DNA from 3 places in the Pseudoflavonifractor sp. BSD2780061688st1 E11 genome. Region 2 is predicted to be linked to each of the others. Evidence: predicted binding sites of a transcription regulator. Region 2 holds the regulator's gene; each other region holds the start of a gene.

Region 1 (3,287 bases), on a different contig from region 2:
CGATAATTCCTTCTTCTACAGCTGCTCTTGTTGCAGCAAGAGCATCTTCCATACGAAGTTTTGCTTCTTTCATCTCTGTCTCTGTAGCTGCTCCAACCCGGATGACTGCTACACCGCCTGCAAGTTTTGCAAGTCTTTCCTGAAGTTTCTCTTTATCGAAATCAGATGTTGTCTCTTCAATCTGAGCCTTGATCTGCGCGATCCGTGCTTCAATTTCAGATTTCTCTCCCATACCGTCAACGATAGTTGTATTTTCTTTCTGAACTTTTACAGATTTTGCACGGCCAAGCTGATCCAGAGTTGTCTCTTTCAGATCCAGTCCCAGTTCTTCAGAGATTACTTCTCCGCCTGTCAAAATTGCGATATCGCGAAGCATTTCTTTTCTTCTGTCGCCGTATCCCGGAGCTTTCACAGCAACAACATTGAAAGTACCACGCAGTTTGTTTACGATCAGAGTCGTCAGTGCTTCTCCTTCTACATCTTCTGCAATGATAAGAAGTCTTGCCCCCGCCTGAACAACCTGTTCCAGAAGAGGAAGCAGCTCCTGAATATTGGAGATCTTCTTATCTGTAATCAGGATATACGGATCTTCCAGATTTGCTTCCATCTTATCCATGTCCGTTGCCATGTATGCGGAAATATATCCACGGTCAAACTGCATACCTTCTACCAGGTCAAGCTCTGTCTTCATTGTCTTGGATTCTTCGATTGTGATAACACCATCGTTGGAAACTTTTTCCATTGCGTCAGCAACCATGTTTCCTACTTCATCATCACTGGAAGATACAGCGGCAACTCTTGCGATCTGAGCCTTGTCTTTTACTTTGCTGCTCATTTTTGCGATCTCTTCCACTGCGAGGTCAGTTGCCTTTTTCATACCTTTTCTAAGAACAATCGGATTTGCGCCTGCTGCAAGGTTTCTCATACCTTCATGAACCATTGCCTGGGCAAGTACGGTTGCGGTTGTTGTACCATCTCCAGCTACATCGTTTGTCTTGGACGCAACTTCACGAATCAGCTGAGCTCCCATATTTTCAAATGCGTCTTCCAGCTCGATCTCTTTTGCGATTGTCACACCATCGTTTGTGATCAGCGGTGCGCCGAATGATTTGTCAAGTACGACGTTTCTTCCTTTTGGTCCAAGTGTAACTCTGACTGTGTCAGCAAGTTTATTTACGCCTGCTTCAAGCGCTTTTCTGGCTTCTGCTCCATATTTGATTTCCTTAGCCATTTCAAATCCCTCCATAATCTGTTTATTTTAAATATTATTATCTGTCACTCTGAATTTAAGCTTCGATCACTGCGAGGATATCGCTCTGTCTTACGATGATATATTCTACATCGTCAAGCTCTACTTCTGTACCTGCATATTTTGAATAAATGACTTTATCTCCAACAGAAACTTTCATTTCCACTTCTTTCCCATCGACCAGTCCTCCCGGTCCTACCGCGATGACTTCTGCCTGCTGCGGCTTTTCTTTATTCTGTCCCGGAAGCACGATCCCGGATTTGGTTGTTTCTTCTGCTTCCATCTGTTTTAATACAACTCTGTCACTTAATGGTACTAATTTCATGATTGTTCCTCCTTCATTGCCTATCAGTTTATCAGCACTCATTGAACTAGAGTGCTAAAACACTCTAGTAATAAAATAGCACTCTCTATTTTATTTGTCAACATCCATTCTCATTCTTTATAATTCGTTTATAATTCTGTCCGTTTAAACTTTATAAAACCCGTTCTGAATCCGGAATACAACCTGATCCTTCTCCTGGCTGCGGAAACGTTTCCGAATGACTCCTTCGCATCCGAACCGGCCTTCTTTCACTTCAAAAATACATTCATATACAGCATCCAGGGAAAACTCGTCCACATCGCCCCGGCTTGTGTAAAGCGTCATCTCTTCTTGCTGCGGATCATAGTTTTTTATGCGTGTCATATATTTTTTCCGGTTATATTTCTCATCTTTCAAAAATACCTTTTTCATTTGTAAAACAGCAGCTCCGTCCTCGTACATTTTTATTTCTCCTTTCCTAAAAGGGAGCCTCAGAATACTGACGCTCCCTTCTATTTGCATATCCTACTGTTCAATGCCTTTCTATTTTTGCTTTTCTTTTTTTATCTTTTCCAGCTCCGTGAATACGTAGTCGTTCACCACCTTAATATAGGTTCCTTTCATTCCGGAGGATCTGGACTCAATCACGCCTGCGCTTTCGAATTTACGAAGCGCATTTACAATGACAGATCTTGTGATTCCTACTCTGTCCGCGATCTTGCTTGCGACAAGAATTCCCTCCATACCGTCAAGCTCGTCAAAAATATGGATAATCGCTTCCAGCTCTGAAAACGAAAGCGTGCTGATCGCCGACTGAACAATATGTTCTTTTCTCGTCTCCTCTGCATTCTCTTCATTGACAGAACGGAGCATCTCAAGTCCGACTACTGTTGTACCATACTCGCTGAGAATAATATCGTCAATTTCATATTCTTCATCCTGTTTATAAATAAACAGAGTTCCAAGCCGTTCTCCCGCGATCTCAATCGGAGATACAATCGCCTGGTAGCCTTTCGCTGTTTCGGCATCGAATCCCAGTGTCTGGAGGTTGACATTTTCCTTCGTTGATAGAACGCTCAACAGACGTTCGTTCAGCATGGAATCAATATGTCCGCCAACTTCTCCATTAATCAGTTCTGTCAGCGGGCGGATCTCCTCTTTTTTACTGATTCCCAGAACTTTCCCTTTCCTACTTACCACAAGGATATTTGAATTCAGAATTTCCGTAAGCACTTCACATATATCATTGAAAACAACTTTACTGGAATTATTATTGTGAAGCAATTTGTTTATTTTCCTCGTCTTATCCAATAATTGTACACTCATAATTTTCCTCCATTCAAATTCATGACGTTGTTCCATGTAATTGTACGAACAAATTATAGAATATGCGGCTCATATTTTAATATTATCATACAATTTCCATGTTATCAATAAATTTCGGAAATTATTTTTTTTCTTTTTTTTCAACATACCCGCAGGAGGTATCAGAGCATACAAGTTTGTTCCCTTTTTCTACCATATAACTGCCGCATTTCGGGCATTTCCTGTCAGACGGCTTCTGCCAGGACATAAAATCGCATTCCGGATTATTTTCGCATCCGTAGTAGCGTCTTCCTTTTTTGGTCTTCCGGATTACCACATCCTTTCCGCATTTCGGGCAGGATACACCCGCCTTTTCCAGATACGGCTTCGTATTGCGGCATTCCGGAAATCCCGGACATGCCAGGAATT
Region 2 (3,287 bases):
TCTTGTCATTAGAAAGGTCTACGCCTTCTTTTGCCTTGAAATCAGCCAGCATGTAGTCTGTGATCTTCTGGTCGAAGTCGTCACCGCCAAGTCTGTTGTTTCCGGCTGTGGAAAGTACTTCGATAACACCGTCTCCGATATCGATGATGGAAACGTCGAATGTACCGCCGCCAAGGTCGTATACCATGATCTTCTGTTCTTTTTCATTGTCAAGTCCGTAAGCAAGTGCTGCTGCTGTAGGCTCGTTGATGATACGTTTTACATCCAGTCCTGCGATTTTACCGGCATCCTTTGTTGCCTGACGCTGTGCATCATTAAAGTAAGCAGGCACTGTAATAACTGCTTCTGTCACTTTCTCACCAAGGTATCCTTCTGCGTCTGCTTTCAGTTTCTGAAGGATCATTGCAGAAATCTCCTGCGGAGAATACTGTTTTCCGTCGATGTTTACTTTCTCATTTGTTCCCATCTTCCTTTTGATGGAAGAAATTGTTTTGTCTGCATTTGTAACTGCCTGACGTTTTGCAGGTTCACCTACAAGACGTTCTCCGTTCTTTGTAAATGCGACTACAGATGGAGTCGTTCTTGCGCCTTCTGTATTTGCGATAACGGTCGGCTGTCCACCTTCCATTACAGCAACACAACTGTTTGTTGTACCTAAGTCAATACCAATAATTTTGCCCATAATGCATTCCTCCTGATTTATTTCATTTTTCTTAATTAGCTACTTTTACCATGCTGTGTCTTACCACACTGTCACGGTACATATACCCTTTCTGGAATTCCTCCACGATAATATTCTCACCGGCTTCTTCGTCTTCCACATGCATCACCGCATTATGAAAGTCCGGATTGAATTCCTGTCCCAGGGCCTCGATCTGCTTGACGCCTGCGTCTTCCAGCGTCTTCATAAGCTGTCTATATACTTTATCCATGCCGTCTACAAACGGATCGTCTTTCTTTCCGTCTTCAACGCTCTGGAACCCTCTCTCGAAATTATCGATAACAGGCAGGATCTTCTCAATGATGTCCTTTGCTCCAATCTCATACATGGCCGATTTTTCTTTTTCAGTACGCTTTCTGTAATTGTCAAACTCCGCCATCTGGCGTGTCAGCTTATCGGTCAGATCTTCGATCTTCTCATCTTTTGGATCCTTTTTATTCTTTCTTTTAAAGAATCCCTTCTTTTCTTTGCCGTCGTCCGAAGCTTCCTGGCCGTCTGTGCTTTCCGGCGCGCCGGTCTCTTCCGCTTCATCCTGTGCGGTTTCATCCTCTACAGGAATCTCACCGTTTTGCTCAGCCTGCTTTTTCGCTTCTTCTACGGCCTCTTTTACCATTTCTTCCTGATTCTTACTTTCTCCCACCAGGATACCACCTTTCTGCTTTTGCTCTATTCTTTTTTGTGAAATATCGTATCCAGCTCAGTCTGCAGTGTTTTCAGTGTGTCCATGACATGTTCATAGTCCATACGCTTCGGTCCGATAATCCCTATCGTTCCCTGCATGCCTTCTCCTAATTCATAGGTTGCTGTCACAATACTGCAGTCCTTCATGTTCTGTACCGGAGTCTCATTTCCGATATAAACCTGTATTCCCTTAGTGTCACTGGAAAGTGTCTGGGTGACAAGTTCCGAAAGCTGCTGTTTTTCCTCAAAGGCACTGATGATTTCCTGTGCGCTTTGCTTGTCGGATAATTCCGGATAACGGAAAATGTTGGTGGCTCCGCTTGTATAGATCTCCATGTCCTGATCGAGCTGAATCACATTGCCTACCGCATCCAGCACATCGCTGATCACTCCGCTGTGAATGCCTGCCTGTTCTTTGAGCTTGGCAATCAGTCCCAGTGTAATCTGATCGATGGACATGCCGTTCAGCGTCGTATTCAAAAGCATGTTCAGCTTTAGAAGCGTCTCGCTTCCCAGATCCTGGTCAACCCGGATGATCTGGTTCTTGACAATGTTTCCTTCCAGCACAATGACTGCGATCAACTGTTCCTCATCAACCTGGGAAAGCTGAATAAATTTCAGCCGGTTTTTCATGCTGACAGGCGCGGATACCATCGTGGCGTAATTTGTATTGTTAGCCAGTACTTTCGCCGCCTGTTTCAAAAGCTGATCCATCTTATCCGCCTTCTGAAGCATCTGTTCCTTGATTTCCGTCACTTCCTGCTCTTTATCCTGCATGAGCATATCGACATAAAGCCGATATCCCTTGTCAGACGGAATACGTCCTGCAGACGTATGAGGCTGAAAAATATATCCAAGTTCTTCCAGATCCGCCATCTCATTCCGGATTGTAGCGGAACTTAAATTCAGATCGGTGTACTTGGAAATTGTTCTGGAACCAACCGGCTCACCTGTCTCCAGATAGTTCTGAATGACTGCTTTTAATATCTTCAGTTTTCTTTCACTCAGTTCCCGGATTAATTCCATTCAGATCCTCCTTCCGTCTTATTAGCACTCATTTATTTCGAGTGCTAATATCTACGTTTACTAATTTAGCACTCCCGCACACATTTGTCAACACCGATTCTGTATCTTTTTTGTGTCTTTCTACATATTCAGAAGTCCCACAGCAAGGATTATCATTCCATACGCTACCCACTGCCTTTTCGTAAGTTTCTCTTTGAAAAGGATCACTCCTGCTACTCCTATTACCGCCATCGCCGCAATGCTATAGGTCGGATAGGCAATGACCGCAGGGACATCGGCCAGTGCCCACAGCAGAAACCGGGCCGAAAAATAATTTGGAATTCCAATGAGAACTCCAAATAGAATTTCATTTTTTGTAATCCGCTCCCTGTTTCGTGCAACAAGCAGACCACTGATTACTCCGGAAACAAGAAAGGAAAGCATCAGGAAAAAGCTTCCAAAGGATGTTTTCCCGTATGCGTCATAAAACTTGGCCATGGCATCTCCCAGGCCTCCGCCAAGTAAAAGAAGTACAAGTCCGGCCTTGGAGCTTCCTCCCGTCCGGACCGCTCCTTTCTCCAGATTGATGAGCAAAATGGCAACCACCGCAATCAGAAGTCCGATTCCCTGGTTCCATCCCGGTTTTTCTCCAAACCAGAGGACTGCAAGCGCGGACGGGACGATCACGCCAAGCTTCATAAAGGTAGAGGACAGGATAACGCCGTTTTTCCGCACATTCCACTGCAGAAGAATAAAGGATCCGCAGTAAAGAAGGCCCGTGCCAATACCAAATCCTACCGCCGTCATAGTGCCGTTTTCCCCGACATGCCCCAGGTTTTTCCCCGTTGTCAAAAGTCCTGCAATAACACAGACTGCGTAG
Region 3 (3,287 bases), on a different contig from region 2:
GCATTACCAACGCGGTACGCAGATTTTTGCAAGGAAAGGGATTTACGGAGATTCATACACCGAAGATCGGATCCGCAGGAGCCGAAGGCGGAGCTAATATTTTCCGGCTGGACTATTTTGGAAAGGAAGCGTATCTGGCACAGAGCCCGCAGTTTTATAAGCAGATGATGGTAGGCGTCTACGAGAGAGTCTTTGAGATCGCGCCGGTATTCCGGGCGGAGAAACATGACACCTCCAGACATTTAAACGAGTATACAAGCGTGGACTTTGAGATGGGATATGTGACGAGAGTGGAAGAGCTGATGGAGATGGAGGCTGCGATGCTGAAATTCGTATTCGCTTCTCTGAAAGAAGAGTGCCAGGAAGAGCTTGCCCTCCTTCAGGTGGAGATTCCGGAATGGAAAGAAATCCCGGCGATTCCATTTGCCGAAGCAAAAGAGATTGTGGCCAAGATTCGGAAAAGACCGGTGGAGGAGCCGGAAGACCTGGAACCGGAAGAAGAAAAGCTGCTTTCCGAATGGATTCTAAAAGAGACCGGAAGCGAGCTTGTCTTTGTAACCGAATATCCGGAGAAAAAGCGTCCATTTTATGCTATGGACAGCGAGACAAATCCGAATGTGACAAAAAGTTTCGACCTTCTTTACAAAGGTCTGGAAGTCACGACAGGAGGGCTTCGGATTCACAATTACGAAGAACAGGTGGCGAAGATGAAACGAAGAGGCATGCATCCGGAAGTGTTTGAAAGCTATCTCATGGCACATAAGTGCGGACTGCCGCCGCACGGAGGCCTGGGACTTGGACTGGAACGATTTACAAGCAGGCTGCTTGGCTTTGAAAATGTGCGCCGGGCATCCCTGTTTCCAAGAGACATCCACCGGCTGGTGCCGTAGGAAAGTAAAGCGAAGACTGTGCGGAACGACATCCGCACAGCCTTCGCTTTAGTCTACCGGAGATTCCCAGGTTTCCAGAATGGCATCCAGTTTCTCCTGGCTCAGTGAAATGATCCGGTGGTTTGCGTCAAAATAAGTTTTATCACATCCTCCAGGGTCAACGGTTTTCTGAAAATAGATTTTTGACGGATCTCTACAGTTACGGACATAGGATCACCCCTGATTTCATTATACAATAAGGAAAGAAAGAGAACAATCGCAAAGTATTTCCCTGGCAGAACTGTAGTTCCAAGCGGTTTAGTACGGTTAGCTGATCGATTTTTGCTGTAAGAACTGTAGTCATGCGCGATATAGTACGGTTGCCAGATCAAATTTCGCTGTAAGAACCGTAGACACGGGCGATATAGTACGGTTAGCTAGCCAGTTTTCGTTAAGAGAACCGTAGTTACATACGATTTACTACGGTTACCAGCTCGATTTTCGTTGTAAGCACCGTAGTCACCCACATTTTACTACGGTTCTAAAAGAGAGTTTCCTTGACAGAACCGTAGTTTTATCGCACAGGCGGATAACTGGCGATGATCTTCTAAGTCAGGTAAGAACTAGATAGTGAAAGAGCAGGGAATATAGAAAATTGAAACGAGAAAATTCAGAAAATTAGCACTCGAGTGTTGACAGTGCTAATAAAAAATGCTATTGTTATATCGTCGATAGAACAGACAAACAGAAACTGTAAATAGATTAAGAGAATTATTCGTAAGGAGGAAGAAAGGTATGAATATTAACAAATTCACACAAAATTCTATGCTTGCGGTACAGGGATGCGAGAAGATCGCAGATGATTACGGAAATCAGGAGATCGAGCAGGAGCATCTGCTTTATTCCCTGCTGACACAGGATGGGAGCCTGATTCTGAAGCTGATGGAAAAGCTCGGGATTCAGAAAGAACTGCTGATTGAGCGTGTAGAGCAGGCGCTCAGGAAGCGTCCGAAGGTACAGGGCGGACAGCTCTATATCGGTCAGAATCTGAACAAGGTGCTGATCCATGCGGAGGATGAGGCAAAGCAGATGGGGGACGAATATGTTTCAGTAGAGCATATTTTCCTGGCACTTCTGAAGTACGCAAACCGTGAGGTAAAAGAGATTTTTAAAGAGTTCAGCATCAATCGGGAGAATTTTCTGCGGGTGCTTTCCGAAGTCAGAGGAAACCAGAGAGTAACAAGTGACAATCCGGAAGCAACCTATGATACGCTGAACAAATACGGGTATGATCTGGTGGAACGAGCCAGAGAGCAGAAACTGGATCCGGTCATCGGACGTGACGTCGAGATCCGGAATGTAGTCCGGATTCTTTCCCGTAAAACGAAGAATAACCCGGTGCTCATCGGTGAGCCGGGTGTCGGAAAGACCGCAGTTGTCGAAGGGCTGGCACAGCGGATCGTCCGGGGCGATGTTCCGGAAGGACTGAAAAATAAGCAGCTGTTTGCACTGGATATGGGTGCGCTGGTAGCAGGAGCAAAATACAGAGGTGAATTTGAGGAACGTTTAAAAGCGGTTCTTGAGGAAGTCAAAAACAGCGACGGAGAGATCATTCTCTTCATCGATGAGCTGCACACGATCGTGGGAGCAGGAAAGACGGAAGGCTCCATGGATGCCGGCAATATGTTAAAGCCGATGCTGGCAAGAGGCGAGCTTCACTGTATCGGAGCCACCACGCTGGATGAATATCGGGAGTACATTGAAAAAGACGCTGCTCTGGAGCGGCGGTTCCAGCCGGTAATGGTAGATGAGCCGACAGTGGAGGATGCCATTTCTATTCTTCGTGGACTGAAAGAGCGGTATGAAGTCTTCCATGGTGTAAAGATTACAGACAGTGCCCTGGTAGCGGCGGCAACCTTGTCAAACCGTTACATCTCCGACCGTTTCCTGCCGGACAAGGCGATCGACCTGGTGGATGAGGCATGTGCATTGATCAAGACAGAACTGGATTCCATGCCGACCGAGCTTGACGAGCTCAGAAGAAGGACGATGCAGCTGGAGATCGAGGAAGCAGCTCTTAAGAAAGAAGACGACCGGTTAAGTCAGGAGCGTCTTGTAAAACTGCAGCAGGAGCTGGCGGAAAACAGAGAAGAATTTGCCAAACAGAAAGCCCAGTGGGATAATGAAAAATCATCTCTGGAGCAGGTACACCGTCTCCGTGAAGAGATTGAAAGTGTCAACCAGGAGATTCAGAAAGCACAGAGCAGCTACGATCTGGAGAAGGCGGCAGAGCTTCAGTACGGCCGTCTCCCGCAGCTGAAAAAACAGCTGGAGGAAGAAGAAGCAAAGGTCAAAGATGAAGACATGTCCCTGGTACACGAAAGTGTGACAGAAGAAGAAATTGCGAAGATTGTTTCC

The links. Region 2 encodes HrcA, which represses chaperone genes, less so after heat shock. Its sites were predicted from a motif close to TGTTAGCACTCNNNNNNNNNGAGTGCTAACA; they were not measured.
Region 1: a site for HrcA is predicted at 1,604-1,634, ahead of FGQ85_RS01215 (co-chaperone GroES). Genes of this name have one in related genera too.
Region 3: a site for HrcA is predicted at 1,546-1,576, ahead of clpB (ATP-dependent chaperone ClpB). Genes of this name have one in related genera too.

The regions. Positions count from the first base shown of each region.
Region 1 covers NZ_SPHM01000002.1:62,268-65,554, forward strand. Annotated here, with positions in the region: gene groL (chaperonin GroEL) at 1-1,231, opposite strand, end outside; gene FGQ85_RS01215 (co-chaperone GroES) at 1,287-1,574, opposite strand; gene FGQ85_RS01220 (hypothetical protein) at 1,719-2,015, opposite strand; gene codY (GTP-sensing pleiotropic transcriptional regulator CodY) at 2,097-2,879, opposite strand; gene topA (type I DNA topoisomerase) at 3,001-3,287, opposite strand, start outside.
Region 2 covers NZ_SPHM01000006.1:97,106-100,392, reverse strand. Annotated here, with positions in the region: gene dnaK (molecular chaperone DnaK) at 1-682, opposite strand, end outside; gene grpE (nucleotide exchange factor GrpE) at 714-1,364, opposite strand; gene hrcA (heat-inducible transcriptional repressor HrcA) at 1,388-2,428, opposite strand; gene FGQ85_RS04420 (EamA family transporter) at 2,549-3,287, opposite strand, start outside.
Region 3 covers NZ_SPHM01000024.1:34,112-37,398, reverse strand. Annotated here, with positions in the region: gene aspS (aspartate--tRNA(Asn) ligase) at 1-890, shown strand, start outside; gene clpB (ATP-dependent chaperone ClpB) at 1,665-3,287, shown strand, end outside.